DNA from 3 places in the Congregibacter litoralis KT71 genome. Region 2 is predicted to be linked to each of the others. Evidence: predicted binding sites of a transcription regulator. Region 2 holds the regulator's gene; each other region holds the start of a gene.
What was found. Region 2 encodes sigma-54, which starts transcription at its own class of promoters, with help from an activator protein. Its sites were predicted from a motif close to TGGCACANNNNTTGCNNT; they were not measured.

Region 1 (5,550 bases), 2.1 Mb from region 2:
AGAGAATTATTGGTAAAGGTGATATTGCCCTGACCAAACTCCTGGGTGACACCGGCGAGCGACACGCCCTTACCGATGGCATTGGAGCCCGCTCCGAGAAGACTGGTCGCGTACACGTCGGCAAACTCTGCACGGGAGGCCTTAAAACCCGTCGTGGATGCGTTAGCGATGTTGTTACTGACGACACCAAGGTCAGCGGTTGCCGCGTTGATGCCTGAGATTGCTGTACTAAACGCCATACTGACTCTCCTTCAAGAGTGGTTTTGCTATAAAAATTGTTTTACCTGTTCGAGACTTACCTTGCTGCCGTTGGCCAGGTTGAGCGTCACTGCGCCCTGGGCACCGTCAACGGCAACGGAATCAACGCGCTGATGTGCGTAAACAGAGGCGGCAGTATTTTGCCCCCCGATGACCGCTTCGGCGGATACGCGATAGCTGCCCGGGGGCAGCAGCTCACCCTGAGCGTTTCGGCCATCCCAGCGCACCGGCAGTTGTCCACCGGCAGAGGCAGGAAGGGCGGCGCTATAAACCAGACGCCCCGAAAGATCCTGCACATAAAAGTTACCGCCGGCGGTGCTGTCCCCGAAGTCCACGGTGGCATCCAGGGAATACTCCACTTCACCCTGAGCGTTGGCGGCTCCCGTGAGCTGGCCCAGATTGCTATCGGTCATCACGCTGCGCCCCACTAAAGAAGCAGCTTGGAGGGCCTGCCCCCCTGTCAGCGCACTACTCAAACCTCCGAAACTCGCGTTCAGCTCATCAATACCCGATACCGTGCCGAACTGAGCCAGCTGCCCCATCATGTCGCTGTTACTGTTGGGATTGGTGGGATCCTGGTTTTCAAGTTCGGCAACCATCAGCGCGAGGAAATCCTCGGCGTCCATTTCGTCAATGGAGTTCGCCGCCTCGTTTCCTAAAGGTGTTGAAGGCGGAAATAACTCATTGATTGATGAGAGTGAATCCATGATCTCAATACTCCAAAACTATTTATCGTCCAAGGGTCAGCGTACGAAGAATCAATTGTTTAGCGGTATTCATCGCTTCGATGCTGTCCTGATAGGAACGCGATGCTTCCATCATGTTGGCCATCTCCTCCACGCTATTAATGGCAGGGCGGTAGATGAAGCCCTCGTCGTCGGCCATGGGGTGCGTCGGAACATATTCTTTAACCGCGGGTAGATCCGACTGGGTGATACCCGACACGCGAACACCCGCCACGGCATCCATGCCATTCGCACTGCTGAGCTCATTGAGCATCGTTTCGAACACGGGGTACTGTGCGCGGTAGGTTTCCTCCGCACTGCTACTCACTGCGTTCGCGTTGGCCAGGTTGCTGGAGATGGTGTTCAGTCGGGTGCTCTGGGCGTCCAGAGAAGTGGCTGCAACGCTGATGGCATCAAATAGACTCATAGCTCAAGCTCCTTTTAGACCTGTCCGCGGATGGCAGTGCGCAAGCTGTTGATGCGCCCATCGAGAAGATTCAAGCTGGCCTGGTAGCGCATGGCGTTGTCCATGAACTCGGCGTGCTCGCGTTGGGATTCCACAGTATTGCCGTCGAGGGAGGGCTGCGTGGGAATGCGGTACATCGGTTCAGTGCTTCCCGGCGTGCCCGAAGCGTTCAGATGGGCAGCGTGAGTACGCGTCATGCCATCCTGCGCTCCCATGGCGCTCTGCATGGCTGCCCGGAAATCGATATCCCGGGCCTTGTAGCCCGGGGTGTCTGAATTGGCGATATTCGCCGAAAGCAGCTCGGTTTTTTGCGCACGCAACGCCAATACCTGGGGCGAAACACCTAATGCGCTGTCTAGTCCTGCCATAGCTTTATGGTCCATCTTGCTGTGCTGATACTCCCTGTTGCTATTCAATTGTCATGCCAATAACAAATACTCAATAAAAACAGCAAGTTATACACCCCTCCAGCACGCCCTGGGCGGCAATCAGCCGCCGTTGCGGCAAGCTTTGCCGCCCTGTTCCAGCGCCGGCAGTCATTGCCTTCTCTTTCCGCCCGGCTCTGGCACGAAACCTGCTGCTACACCGGTACAGCCGTTCTACCTGCAGGAAACGTCAGAGAAATGACACATCGCCCAGTCACCCCCAAAACCCTCTCGCAGCGTCAGGCGCCGGGTTCGGCCGTGAAATCGCTTATTGCAGTACTGCTGGGCTGGGCTTGTGTGAGCAGTGCCGCAAACGTTTCAGCAGCCACCCAGCCCCACGGGGATATTCTGAACATGGTGGAGTTTGCCGCGCTTCAGGCGGCGACTGACCAGGGCCTGGAGCGCGTGGAAGTCCGGGTGCGCCCTCTGGATCAGAGACTTCGTCCGGCGCTGTGTGATCGCGAGCTGGAAATTGTTAGGCCTCACAACGGCAGAGTTCTGGGTCCCGTGAGCTATGGAGTGCGGTGCAGCGGCAGCGTGCCCTGGACCCTGTATCTTCGCGCAGAAGTGAGCGCGTCCCTGGACCTCCCCGTTCTCAAAAAAGCGCTGCCCCGGGGCAGCATTCTCGGCGCTGACGACCTGGAAATTGTCACCCGGCGCGTCACTGCCCAGGTGGCGGATGTGATCCTGGAGCCCGCGGCCGCCGAGGGCATGGAACTCAAGCGCCCTTTACCGGCGGGTTCCACCCTGCGTCACGGGCATGTCGACCTCCCGGAACTGGTCTCCCGGGGGCAGATGGTGACGCTCATCGCCGGCGGTGGGGGCGTAGAGGTGCGTATGCAGGGAAAGGCGATGGGCAGCGGCGCTCAGGGTGATCGCTTGTTAGTAACTAACCTCACCTCCGGTCGTCGCGTCGAAGGATTGATTCTGCCTGACGGCAGCATTCGCATACCCTGAGCGATCAACTGCTTTGGGGGCAAGCCAGGTCCGGACGACCCCAGCCGCTAAAAAGGTGGTTTGTGCTAAACTTTTTCAGGGATTGACCGCTAACAACGGTGAATCACTCAACGCCTTCGCCGCAGTCATGATGGGTGCGGCGAAACAGGACGGAGACCCATGAATCCGGTAGACAACAACATCAATGTCCGCCCAACGCGCAGCGACAGCGATCCAGTGAACCGACGCGGCGCTGATGCCGTGACGAATAGCCGCCCTGCGCCGGGCTCTGCAAAGGATGCTGCATCGGTCAGCGATGGGGAATCTGTTTCCATTACGGGAACAGCAACAGAGCTTTTATCGCTGGAAAACCAGCTGAAAGCCCTGCCCGGCGTCGATCAGGCGCGCGTCGACAGCATTCGCGAAGCAATCAGTAATGGTAGCTACTCCGTCGATCCGGAGCGCATCGTGGACAGCCTCTTAAAGAGTGAAGTCGAGCTCGGTTAAACGGAGATCTGCCCCCTCATGAGCGCCGGCTCTACCCAGCTCACCCCTCTGCTCACCGCAGAGCTTCGCACCCTTCGCAGCCTTGAAGCGGCTCTTGACGCCGAATATCAGGCACTGGTGGACAACAGTGTTGACGCCCTCGAGAGCGCAACCGCGCAAAAAAACCTGGCAGTGACTGCACATCGCGAGCAGCAGGAACAACGATTGAGCTGGATGCACGGCCTCGGATTGGGCGCCGACAGCTCTCTGGCAGAACTTGTGGAGCACTGCGGCGGCAGCCCCCAGGATGCTGAACTTCAAGATACCCTCGCGGCCCTGGCCGCCGAATGCCAGGAAAACAATAGGCGCAATGGCGGATTAATACTGCGTCTGCAGGACCGTACCCGTGGCGCCCTGGATGTACTGCGTCGTGAGGATGGCGGACCGGACCTCTACTCCCTCAGCGGCTCCCGGGAACACCAGAGCGACAGCCGCACTCTCGGAAAAGCCTGATTCCCCCCCTCACCAGCAACACGGCCAGCAATACAGCTGGCAATTCAGCCAGCACTTCGCTCAAAACCATAGCCGGCAATTTTTTGACGACGGCGGCCAAGGGGCGGCGATACGATGCCGTCTGACTGTCATTTTCCTGTCGCCTATCTTGGCCTTGCCATAAATCCGGCAAAAATCCTCAAAAGAACAGGCAAAATAGCCTAATTTCTAAAAAAATAACTGGCACAAGCTTTGCATTGTAGACCTTGACGCAGATAACGACCGCTCCCGAAGACGGCGATGAGGCCAAGGCAATGAAAAAAGTCATCCCCCTGCACAGCAAGCTCGACCCTGAGACACGCTCACCGGGGCACACCGCGACGGCGCTGCCTACGGGTGAAGCCCTCGCCAACCTCCCGGGCCGCTGGAGTGACGGTGCAGAACAGCAACTGCTGTTAATGCAGCGCCTCATTGGCAGCAACAATGTCGACACCATTGCGTCTATGTTCTTTAGCTGGTGTTCAGATCTGGGGCTTGCAGATGGCATGACCTATGAGGCCGTCGGCGATGGTGCCGAGCTTCGCTTCGGGACTCGCCGCCACCACAGCGCCAACTACACCCTCACCCTAGACAGCATGGAGCTGGGCCGCGTCTCGCTCTGCCGCCGCGAGCGCTTCAGCGAGAGCGAGCTGCTGAGTATCGAACAGGCCCTGGGCACCGTGGCGCGCTGCCTCCGTGCAGCCATCGAGTATCAGACCTTGGAGTCCATGGTGAACCAGGATTCCCTGACGGGCCTGGGTAATCGCCTGTCGTTGCACAAGTGGATCGAGCGCGAGCTTTCGCGCACGCGGCGCCACAACAGCCCCTTGGCCCTGATGATGATCGACGTCGATCATTTCAAGAAAATCAACGACAGACTGGGACACCTCGGCGGCGACCACGTACTGCGAACCATTGCGAATGTGTTCAAGAGAAGCACGCGAGGCTCGGACCTGCTGTTTCGCTACGGCGGCGATGAGTTCACTATCCTGCTGCCCCACACGGATCTCCCGGGGGCAAGAGAAGCCGCCAAACAAATCCGCGCGAATCTCAAGCGCATCAGCAGTGAGGATTTCGGCCTTGGAGAACACGGCGAAGGACTGCGCCCTGACGTCAGCATTGGTATTGCCAGTTACCATGCAGGAGACACAGAAAGTACCCTGCTCCAACGCGCCGACACCCATCTTTATCACGCCAAGGCCAATGGACGCGGAGCGATATGCAGCAACGTGTGAGCAATCTATGGCTGAGCGATGCGCTGATCGAGGCCGCCAACCTCGCGCCCCTCGCGGACACACCGCAGCAGCGACAAGACGGATTTCTGGATGAGGCTACCGAGAGCCCGGCAACCCTCAGGTCCACAAGTCAGAGTCACCGGCGCATGTGGCAGCACCTGGCCACGGTGTTGCTCCTCGTTGGCAGTGCCGCGTTCAGCTATCTGGCCTGGAGCCAATCTGAGATCAAGCTGGGCGGCAAAGCGCCTGCCCCCCCTCCGGCAACGGTACTCGAGTATCCAGGCATTCCCAACGATACGGGAACCGCAACCTGGCGCACCGACCAATCGTCCGTGAACGCCCTGCGCGTCAAAAACCGCCAACTACAGCTGCATATTGCAGCGCTTGAAGAAGCCCTTAACCAGGAAGAAGCCCTTAGCCAGCCAGGAAGAACCCCTTAGCCAGAAAAAACTCTGGGCCCCTAAAAAGCCTCAGTTCAACACGCCCAA
Region 2 (5,550 bases):
CCCTTACCGACCTGAATCCTGCTTCCAAAGCGGCTGGCACAGCTGACAAATTTGGCAGCGGCGCGGGCGTGAAGCCCCAGCTTATTGATGATATTGAGCTCGCTCTCGATCATGGCGCTGCCTACTGGAGCTCCCGATGGCGAAGCTGAAGTTGCGCGAGTTGGCCCTGAAAATGGTTATAAAGGCGCCTGGCCATATACACCGAGCGATGCTGGCCGCCTGTGCAGCCCAGAGCGACGGTGAGGTAGCTGCGACTGCTCTTCTGGTAGGCGGGCACCCAGCGTTCGATAAAACCCGCAATATCCTGAAACAGCTGCCCGGTAATATCGTGGTCCTCAAGGTAGGCGACAACGTCAGGATCTTCGCCGGTTTTCCGGCGCAGCTCGGTTGACCAGTGAGGGTTTGGAAGCAGTCGTAGATCAAAAATCAGGTCCGCATCGCCGGGTACGCCCCGCTTGAAACCAAAGGACTGAAAGAGGATGGCCATCTCCTCTGCTTCGGAGCCCACCAGTCTCTGGCGGATGGCATCCCGAAGCTCATAGATGGTCATGGTCCGGGTATCGAGGGTGAGGGTTGCCTGCGCGGCCAAAGGTTCCAGAAGTTCACTTTCATAGCGTATGGCCTCGGCCAACGGTAGTTTCTGGTTGGTCAGGGGGTGGCGTCGCCGGGTCTCGCTGAAACGCTTGATCAGGGTGGCTTCATCGGCGTCCAGATAAAGAATCCGCGGCTGCACCGACTCCGGCAGGGAGGCCAGGGCAGCATTAAAGCCCTGAAGGTCACGAAAAGCGTTGCGCGCGTCAATGCACACGGCAATGCCCCGAAACTGTTCCGGGAGGCCCGGTCCCGTCTCCCGCACAAGGGCGGGGAGGAGGGAAGCGGGGAGGTTGTCGATGGCGTAAAAACCCTCGTCCTCCAGCTGGTGCAGGGCGGTACTCTTCCCGGATCCCGAACGACCACTGATGATGATCAGGTCCACTAGGCGCTGCCTGCGGTCCAGTTTGTCGCCGTGTTAAACAGCTCTTCGTTGCTGCCGCAGTGGCGAAGGGCCTCCCGGAAGTCCGCCTGGGAGAAAAGCCGCGCCAGATCTGCGAGAAGGTTTAAATGCTCCTGGGTCGCCTCGCTGGGTACCACCAGGGCAAAGAGAAGATCCACATCTTCATCATCCGGCGCATCAAAGTCCGCACCGCTGGACAGGGTCAGGAGCACGCCGCAGGGCGTCTCACAGTCCCTGAGACGGCAGTGAGGTATCGCGATGCCATTGCCCAGAGCGGTGCTTCCCAGTTTTTCCCGTGCCAGCATGCCGGCGACCAGCTCATCCGGGTGGAACTCATCCCGGTCACTCCCCAGTACCTCCGCAACCAGGTCAAAGAGGTGCTTCTTGCTGCCCCCGGGTATGCGGCACAGGCTGCGTGCCGGCGTGAGCAGATCGCTGACGCTGTTGGCGGCGTGGGGTGTTTCCGGGCTCATGGTCGGGATTGCTGACATGGGTAATTCAAAAAGCTCCCTGGCGTTTAGTGGGGTCGGTTCTTTTCCTTGTGCTTGATCAGCTGTCGATCAAGCTTGTCCACAAGGGCATCAATGGCGGCATACATATCTTCCGAGTCAGCGGAGGCAAACAGATCCTTGCCGGCGATATGCACCGTGGCCTCTGCTGTCTGTACCATTTTCTCCACGATGAGTGTCACCTCGGACTTGCTGATCTGACTGTAGTGCCGCTGCAAACGTTCGAACTTTGCTTCTACGTACTCCCGCAGGGCATCGGTGACTTCGACGTGGTGTCCGCTGATTACTATTTGCATGCGCTTCTCCTTTTTCTTTCTTTCCGCTGGGTGTTTTGCAACGTTCTTGTCTTTCTGTCGTTGGATCTTTCCTTGAATCGATCTTTATACGGCTTGGCGAGCGTCACGCCGCAGCGCGCAGGGGCTACCGCCATGTTTATACAAGCCGCTTGCGCTCGTTGGACGGTGGAATGGTGAGGCTATCCCGGTACTTGGCGATGGTCCGCCGGGCGACCTGAATGCCCTGACCCTCGAGTAGTTCCGCAAGCTTGCTGTCGGAGAGCGGTTTGCGGGGATTTTCCGCGGCCACGAGTTTTCGGATGAGAGCACGAATGGCCGTGGAGGAGCAGGCGCCACCACTGGTGGTGGCCACATGACTGGAAAAAAAGTATTTGAGTTCAAAGATGCCCCGCGGCGTGTGCATATATTTACGCGTCGTTACACGGGATATGGTCGATTCATGCATTTCCACGGCCTCCGCGATGTCGTGCAATACCAGGGGCTTCATGGCCTCTTCCCCGTACTCCAGGAAGTTCCGCTGGCGCCTCACTATTTCTGTAGACACCTTCATCATGGTTTCGTTTCGACTCTGGAGACTTTTCAGAAACCATTTGGCCTCCTGAAGATTGTCCCGAAGGTAGCTGTTATCAGCGCTGTTGTCGGCGCGCTTGATCATGCCGGCGTAGTAGTCGTTGATCCGCAGTCGCGGCGCGGTGTCGGGGTTCAGCTCTACCACCCAGCGGCCCTCCTTGCGGCTGACATAGACATCGGGAACGATGTACTCCGTATCGTCGTCCCCAAACTGCTTGCCGGGCAGAGGGTCCAGGGAGCGCACGAGAGTCAGGACGCCGCGAAGATCATCTTCCGAAAGTTTCATACGGCGCATGATCTGTGCGTAGTCGCCGCTGCTCAGTTGATTGATGTGACGGTTGATCAAAATCTTTGCCTGATCCAGCCAGGGTGTCTGGGGATCGAGCTGTTTGAGCTGCAACTGCAGGCATTCCTGCAGGTCCCGGGCGAACACTCCCACGGGCTCAAACTGCTGGAGGGCGTGGAGGACGGCGGTGACCTCCTCTTTTTCGATCTCAAGTTCCGGCGGGAAAAGTTCAAGAAGATCTTCGACGCTGCTATTGAACCTGCCGTTGGCATCCGTGGCATCGATGATGGCCAGGGCCACGATGCGGTCACTGTCGGACAGGCGGGTGAGATTGAGCTGCCACCGCAAGTGATCCTGCAGACTCTCGCTGCCCCGGTTGCGGCTGTCGAAGTCAAAGTCCTCACCGGCACCTTCGGATGGGGGAGGTGCGCTCGAGGGAAGGATGTCCTCCCACTGCGTATCCACGGGCAGGTCTTCGGGCATGTTCGCCTCGAATTCTCCCTCGGCGGAGGCTTCGTCGACGTTGGCGCTCCGTTCAGGGTTGTCCATGGGGCCTTCGTGATTGCCGGAGTCTTCGCGGTCGGGTTTTTCCGGGGTATCGGCTTGCTCCTCTTCCACCTCGAGCATGGGGTTTTCCTGCAGCGCCTGTTCGATTTCCTGCTGTAAATCGAGGGTGCTCAGTTGCAACAGCCGAATAGCCTGCTGCAACTGCGGTGTCATCGTCAGCTGGTGACCGAGCTTGAGATGTAGTCCCTGCTTCATAGCGCGTCAGTCCTGCCCTATTGCGCTACGCACCGATGGTCTTGTGCCATCTGGGTGCGCTCTTACGCGCGCTCTGACCCGATTCGGGCCCGCGCGCATCCCCACGGTGAGACAGTGCATTGCTGTCCAATAGACCTGAGTGTAGGCCTGCACCGAGGTCCGTGCAACGCCTTGGCTCGCTTATTGCATTATGGTAATGAAAAATAATGAAACGTGGTGGAAGAATAGTGCAGATTGCTTGAGGGCAGTGGAGGGCAGTGGAGGGCAGTGGAGGGCAGTGGAGGGCAGTGGAGGGCAGTGGAGGGTAGCCGGATGGGTAACGCCCAGCGGCATAGCGCACCGGGCAGCTAGAGGCGAAAATTCTCGCCGAGATAGGTCTTGCGCACCTTGGCGTTTTCTAGAACGTCCTGAGGGCTGCCCTGGGCAATGATGTGGCCCTCGCCCACAATAAATGCGGTTTCGCAGATATCCAGTGTTTCCCGCACATTGTGGTCCGTAATCAGAACACCGATGCCCCGGGTCTGGAGGTGGCGGATGATGTTCTTGATGTCGCCCACAGAGATGGGGTCCACGCCGGCAAAGGGTTCATCCAGGAGAATGAACTTGGGCTCCATGGCCAGAGCCCGGGCAATCTCTACGCGACGGCGTTCGCCGCCGGAAAGTGCCTGACCAAGGCTGTCCCGGAGATGGCCGACATGAAACTCCTCAAGGAGCTCGTCGCGGCGCGTCCGGCGCTCCGCACGGCTCAGGTCTTTGCGGGTTTCCAGAATAGAGAGGATATTGTCGCCAACGCTCATGCGGCGGAAGATGGAGGCTTCCTGAGGCAGGTAACCGATACCGCGGCGGGCCCGCTCGTGCATGGGCAGGGCGGTAATACTTTCATCGTCAATCAGAATGTCACCGCCGTCCGAGGCCACGATGCCCACGATCATGTAGAAGCAGGTGGTTTTTCCCGCACCATTGGGGCCCAGGAGTCCCACGACCTGGGCGCTCTGTACCTCAATACTCACGTCCTTGACGACGGCCCGGCCACGGTAGGCTTTTGCAAGACTACGGGCTGTCAGGGTCGCCATCGACGCCTCCCCGGGGATTCTGCCCACTCTCGCCCGGCCCGGGCTCGCTTGCCGGTGCTTCGCTGTTCTTATCGTTGCTGTCCTTTTTATCGCCAGAGTTGTCGTCACCGTCGCGGGTCTCCGCTTCGATGACCGCGGCGGGGATAATGACCTGCACCCGTCCACTGGCATCTTCCGGGGCCGCGTCGGCGCGGACGCGCTGCTCGGCCATGAAGTAGTCGATGGAATCGCCGCTCACCACGGCGCCGTCCTGCTCGATGACCGCGGCTTCTCGCAGTTGCACCCACTCGCGGGACTTCTCGTACACAATGCGGCCGGCGCTTGCGGTGACGAACCCCTTGTCGATCTCCGGCTGCTGGCGCAGGGTCGCGGGCTCACCGACAGCGATGATGCGATCGGCGGCCTCACTGTCGTGAAATATCGTGATCTTGTCCGCACGGATGTGCAGGCTGCCCTGCTTCATGACCACGTCGCCGCTGTACACGGTGAACCCCGCGCGCTCATCCCGCACGGCGCGGGCAGCGGTGATTTCAATGGACTGCAAACGATCTTCGGGGAGCGCCAACGCAGGGTAAGAGCCCAAGGCGCCGATGATCATGGCACAGCGCGCCAGGATAGCGCAGAGCCTGCGCAGCAGCACGGCGTACCCCTGCCGGGCGGTCGAGGATTCGACTTTTACGTCAGCTTTGGGGGACATAGACCGTCCTGACAGCGCCGCTGAGAGACGCGACCTGGGCCCTTAGGTTGATGTAGATCTGGTCTGCCACGGTTTCGTTGTCACCCTGCCAGATGCGCACACTGGCGGTGCTTCGCGCGGCCTGTTTGGGCATGTTGATGATCATGCGTTCCGTGAGAAATTGCACGTTCTCTACGTCGTATTGGAGCCGCACGTCGCCGTTCAGCACCAGGACTTCAGTCTCCTCGCGCAGCTGCCCCTCCCGGGCGTTAGCCACCCACTCGCCGTCGGTGCTGTAGTTGTGCCGTTTGGGTTCATCGAGTTCGACGATGCCCTCACCGGGAAAGCGTCGCAGATTCAACGCTTCGGTGCTGCCCTGACGGA
Region 3 (5,550 bases), 850 kb from region 2:
AAGTTTGAAATGGAATGCCGCATGGAGCACGAAGACATCAACCGCGGCTACCTCCATCATCCCCGTTCCCGCGACGATGCCCTGGCACGGGCCTGGGCCGAGGGAAACACGGGATATCCCCTCATCGATGCGAGCATGCGCTGTCTCGCCGCCACGGGCTACATCAACTTTCGTTCCCGGGCGATGTTAGTGAGTTTTCTGACCCATCATCTATGGCAGGACTGGCGCGTGGGGGCGGCCCATCTGGCATCGCTGTTTTTAGACTTTGAGCCGGGTATCCACTTTGCGCAGTTACAGATGCAGGCGGGCGTAACAGGCATCAACACCATCCGCATCTATAACCCCGTCAAACAATCCGAGGAGCACGATCCCGACGGTGCATTCATTCGCCAATGGGTACCCGAGCTGGCCGAGGTGCCAACTCCCATGATTCACCGTCCCTGGGATCTGAGTCCCATGGAGCAGCTGATTTATGGCCTGGACAGCAAACCCTACGCCCCACCTGTCGTCGATGTCAGGGAGACCTATCGCAGCGCCCGGGATCGGCTCTGGGCTTTAAAGGACGACCCCGTGGTAAAACGGGAAAAGGCGCGCATTCTGACGCGCCATATCGAAAAACGCTACGTGGGGGCTACATAGTTACCAGCACGGCAACGGCCGCTGCCGCCATCCCAAGCACCAGGGCAGCGCCGTAACTGATCATCAGGAAAAGCGATTTCCCCAGGGCACCGGGCCAGGAGCTTGCATAGCTTCGGCGCAGCGCCAGGGGCAGATAGATGAGCAGGGGAAGAGCGACGATTCCATCCACGTACATGGCGATCTGCTCCAGGACCATGGACGCCAGGTACAGGAGATACACAAAGGTGTGGTAGTGCAGGGCAAACACCAGGTGCTGCAAATAGTGGAAGGACGAGAACAGATAGGCCAGCTTGAGGAGGAGCGCAAACACCGGCAGCATGAGAAACATGACCTGGGGCAGATACTCCAACAGCTCACGGACATAGCCGCCGGGATCATCCCGCACCAGGGGCGCCTTGGCATCGATACGCGCCTGCAGTGCCTCCGTCAGGGAAGATGGCGCCTCGGCGGCTTCGGATTGCGCCGACTCAGACTCTTCCGCGGTGGCCTCATCCTCGGAATCCAGGGATATGGACACCTCGACGGCGTCATCTGAGGCATCCCCAAAGTCCACGACATAGTCCGTCATAAGAGAAAGCGTCAGGAAAAGCACAAAGGAAACGATGAGATACAGGCGAAAGGGCGGCATGTAGCGCACCCGTCGTCCTGCATTGAACTCCGCGCTGAGAAAGCCCGGTCGAAACAACAAAGAAACCAGGGTCCGCCAGACCCGCGAATCCCAGGTGAACACATCACCCAGAATATCCGTGACCGCCTCCTGGAAATGCAGGTCACCGCGACCCTCCCGTTGACCACAGTTGTGACAGTAAAGGCCATCCAGCGGGGTATCACAATTGCGGCAGCGGGTAGTCCCTTCCTCCACGCGTATCGGCTCCGAAAGGCTGTTTATTCACGCCAGTCTAGCAGTGGAGAAGTTGCACCGGTCAATAAGCGCCCCGCGCAAGCAATACGGCCGGTACCGTGGCGACGAGCAAACGTATATCCAGCCACAGGGAACGCTCATAGATATAGCGGATATCCAGCTGAACCTGCTGCTCGAAGGGAATGTCGCTGCGGCCACTGACCTGCCAGATGCAGGTAATACCGGGCTTCACGGACAACCGTAGACGATCCATCGCCGTGTACTGTGCCACCTCAGCCGGGACCGGGGGTCTTGGTCCCACGAGGGACATCTCACCCACCCATACGTTCCAGAGCTGGGGAAGCTCATCAATAGATGCCTTTCGAATGAAACGACCGATACGGGTGATGCGCGGGTCGCGCTTCATCTTGAAGGTGGTGCCGCCCTCCATCTCGTTTTGTCGCTGAAGCTCGGCTTTCCGTGCCTCTGCGTCGGTATACATGGAGCGAAACTTCCAGCACTTGAAGGGCCGCCCGCGACGGCCAATCCGCGTTTGGGAAAACAGCACGGGGCCGGGGGACTCGCACTTCACAGCTATCGCGGTGGCGATCAACAAAGGCGCGAGGATAAGCAGTGCACTGGTGCTGACAATGAGGTCAATACCGCGCTTGAGAGCGGCATAGACGCCGTCGTGGGCATCGCGAAGCCAGCCAGTATAGCTACTCGCTAAGAGTTGTGTGCCGGCGGTGATCGCATCGCCGGGGCGGGTCATGAGGATGGACATTAGTGTTGCTCCAAAAATTGTGTATTGCGCTACACACTCCCTGGAGCAACCGGCGTGCCATCGCCGAATAAATTCTTAACTCATTGATTTTTAACACTTTTATATGCGCTTAAAGAAAGATGGCGCGGCTATCGCCCGGACCCCTCGCAATAAAGCTCGCATTTTGCAATACATATTAAGACTTTTCTTTAGCGATAGCTACCGCAGTACGCCAGGCAGTGCGACCAACTACCCCTTAAACCATTGATTTTTATAGGTATTACAAGAATCCCTGAAAGCTGGCACGCACCCTGCTACTCCTATGGAATCGAGCAATAGCCGCAATATCAATCGACAGCGATGCCACACATGAACAGGGACAAGCACACTATGCAGAAACACGCGCACCACCCGGAGGAGCTGAGCATGATCACCTGCTCCTACGCACCGGACTTTAATCGCTGTGAGCGCCTTTGCCGATCGGTGGATCGATGGGTCAGCGGCGACATCACGCACTGGCTGGTGGTACCCGCCCGCGATTTAAGCCGGTTCCGCAAGCTGTCAAACGGACGACGAAACATCGTCGCCGTCGAGGACATTGTACCGGGCAGTTTTAAGCAGCTCCCGCGCAGCCATCGCTGGTGGCTGGACCGCCGCGCCTGGCCGGTCCGCGGCTGGGTGATGCAGCAGGTCACGAAGCTCTCGGCAAACGCCGTCACTAGCGCCGAATTCATTATCTTTGCCGATTCCGACCTGCAGTTTGTGAGGCCTTTTTCCCGCGATCATGTCGTCGACCATGACCAGCTGAGACTGCATCGCATCGCCGGCGCCAAGAACAGCGGCGAACACCTCTCATGGCACCACAAGGCCGCCGATCTCCTTGGTACGCGAAGACAGTACTTTGGCCACGATTACATCGGACAGCTGATTACCTGGCGACGAAGTCATCTTGAAGGCCTGCAAAAACACCTTGAAGACACGCACAGCCGCCCCTGGTACCAGGGTGTGGCCCGGGCGCTCAAAGTGTCGGAATACATTTTGTATGGCGCCTATATCGACGCCGTCGTGGGCATCGATAACAGCGGCCATTTTTCCTGTGATGAGGACCTGGCCCATTGCTGCTGGTTCCGCGAGGAAGCCGACGCTCTGGCAGGGGGCAGCTACCCCCTCAGCGCCGGCGCCGTCGCCGTGTTACTTCAATCCAATCTCGGACTCAGCGATCAGGATGAGCAGCGCATTGTGCGCGACCTGACCGCCTCAAGCCTAAGCCCCGTGGAGGGACTCGCACTATGAAAAAACTATTGTTTATCACCCCCGAACTGCCCTACCCACCCCAAAGCGGGGGCAAGGTAAAAAGTCTGAAACTACTGGAGGCCCTGGGCGAACGCTACGAGGTCACCCTCGTATCACCTCTCAAGCTCGACGATGCGGATTATCGACACGAGTTTGAAGCGCGCTCCCCCTGCGTTGAACACATTCATCGACGCATCGATGTGCCCCGCTCGGCAAAAGGCCTCCTCGGCAGCTACCTGGCGGGCAAACCCCTGAACGTGCATCGCAGCTACGATGCGGCCATCGCCCAACAGGTCCGTCGCCTCGCCCCATCCCATGACATCATTTTTCTCGATCACTACGAGGTGAGCGCCTACCTCCCGGACAACTACAAAGGTCTGGTCGTGTATCACGCCCACAATGCCTACCATCAGATCTGGGATCGCTACGCGCGCCTTCCGGGCAACATCGCCCTGAGGGCCGCCGCTTTTATTGAGGCCGGCCGTGTCCGCCGCGCCGAGCACCGGATCGCGAAACGCGCAGACCTGATTTTTGCCGCGCCCAATGACGCCGAACTCCTCCTGGACAGTGGTATCGATGGCGAAAAGATCGCTCACACCTATCATCTGGGTGATGACGGCCAGCTCACCCTGCCGGCGCTGAATTTTTCAGCCAGCAAAAAGAAGCTCATGTACGTCGGACTCCTGGGCTGGGAAGCCAATGTGGTCGGTCTGCTCTGGTTTATCGAGAATGTGTGGCCACGACTCCTACAGGAGCACCCGGATCTGACTTTCGATATCGTGGGCAAGAACCCCGATCAGCGGCTGATAACCCTGGCTGCGATCTATCCGGGTATCCAACTGCGGGGCTTTGTGGCGGATCTTCAGGAGGTCTACCGGGACGCCCGTGTGTCCGTCGCGCCTCTTCTTTTCGGCAGCGGCATGAAGGTAAAAGTCCTCGACGCCATGGCCCGGGGCATGCCCACGGTGACGACACCCGTGGGAGCCGAGGGCGTGGACTACATCAACAATCGCCACCTTTGCGTTGCCCACAATGCCGAAGACATGGCCCTGGCAACACTGCAGCTGCTGAAGGACGAGGCCCTCTGGACCCGTATGCGCGATGAATCCCGCCAGCTGATCAGGGAACGGTACACCTGGCGGCAGCTGTTTTCGAGCATGCACAACGCTCTGGATTCTGCACTGCTCCTGAAGCAGGCCGGAACCGCAGACAGCGCTGAAGAGCATCAGCCAGTCCTTCAACATGTCTGAAGGCATTGCAGCGCGCAGGCTTTTACCCGCATCCGGGCTCCCGGCGGCGCTATGGAAAGCCGGGACCCTGGCAATCAGCCGGGGTACAGGCATGGCCGCTCAGATGGCGGTGCAAGTCGCCGTGGGCGCCCTCGCTGGGCCCGCGGGCATTGGGGCGCTGCAGCTTCACATGGCCTGGGGCAGCCTCCTTGGCGAACTCGTGGGGGCGGGCGAACCCACGCGAGCGCTCCGTGATCACTCTCTGCATCATCAACGGGAGTCGTCATTGAAAGAGGGCTTACTCAAAGCCAGCAAAACAATTCTGAAGTACTCGGGGGCACTGGCCGTTCTCGTCATGCTGTTGGTGCTTTCGGGTCTTGCGGAGTCCCTCGGCCTGAGCAGCGACGCTCTTTTGCTATCCATTGTGGTTTCCGCGCCGCTGTTCGCATTGACGCGACTCTTCGCCGAAACCCTCAAAGCCCTGAATCAGGCACTTTGGGCGGTGAGCCTGGAAAACTCCGTCATGCCCCTCGTGATTCTGGGCACTTGCGGACTCATTGCCCTGGAGGTCCTTGTCGTTTCTCAGGCCATCATCTTGAGCGCCGCCGTCGTCGGCCTGCTCCTGGGACTTTGCCTCATGACGGCCTCTTTGCTGAAAAGCCGCAGAGACCGCGAAGGGCGCGACCCGCTTTCCCAAAGCACCACCGAAAACCCCGCAAAGCCTGACGCCCTCCATGTTCCGGGAGAGACCCTGCACTTCTGGTTGAACGGCCTGTTTAACATCG

Region 1: the regulator sigma-54 is predicted to act here: its motif matches at 2,013-2,030, upstream of flgA (flagellar basal body P-ring formation chaperone FlgA).
Region 3: the regulator sigma-54 is predicted to act here: its motif matches at 2,307-2,324, upstream of KT71_RS18900 (sugar transferase).

What each region holds. Positions count from the first base shown of each region.
Region 1 is NZ_CM002299.1:1,061,366-1,066,915, reverse strand. It holds gene flgE (flagellar hook protein FlgE) at 1-239, opposite strand, end outside; gene KT71_RS04975 (flagellar hook assembly protein FlgD) at 267-965, opposite strand; gene flgC (flagellar basal body rod protein FlgC) at 988-1,410, opposite strand; gene flgB (flagellar basal body rod protein FlgB) at 1,425-1,817, opposite strand; gene flgA (flagellar basal body P-ring formation chaperone FlgA) at 2,073-2,831, shown strand; gene flgM (flagellar biosynthesis anti-sigma factor FlgM) at 2,991-3,317, shown strand; gene KT71_RS04950 (flagella synthesis protein FlgN) at 3,336-3,809, shown strand; gene KT71_RS04945 (GGDEF domain-containing protein) at 4,055-5,062, shown strand; gene KT71_RS04940 (hypothetical protein) at 5,047-5,502, shown strand; gene KT71_RS04935 (NADH:flavin oxidoreductase) at 5,533-5,550, opposite strand, start outside.
Region 2 is NZ_CM002299.1:3,330,564-3,336,113, reverse strand. It holds gene KT71_RS15215 (HPr family phosphocarrier protein) at 1-113, opposite strand, end outside; gene rapZ (RNase adapter RapZ) at 122-976, opposite strand; gene KT71_RS15205 (PTS sugar transporter subunit IIA) at 976-1,485, opposite strand; gene hpf (ribosome hibernation-promoting factor, HPF/YfiA family) at 1,512-1,799, opposite strand; gene KT71_RS15195 (RNA polymerase factor sigma-54) at 1,936-3,417, opposite strand; gene lptB (LPS export ABC transporter ATP-binding protein) at 3,765-4,490, opposite strand; gene lptA (lipopolysaccharide transport periplasmic protein LptA) at 4,468-5,187, opposite strand; gene lptC (LPS export ABC transporter periplasmic protein LptC) at 5,171-5,550, opposite strand, start outside.
Region 3 is NZ_CM002299.1:4,180,393-4,185,942, forward strand. It holds gene KT71_RS18890 (FAD-binding domain-containing protein) at 1-639, shown strand, start outside; gene KT71_RS18895 (DUF3667 domain-containing protein) at 632-1,501, opposite strand; gene KT71_RS18900 (sugar transferase) at 1,563-2,264, opposite strand; gene KT71_RS18905 (DUF6492 family protein) at 2,634-3,536, shown strand; gene KT71_RS18910 (glycosyltransferase) at 3,533-4,786, shown strand; gene KT71_RS18915 (lipopolysaccharide biosynthesis protein) at 4,779-5,550, shown strand, end outside.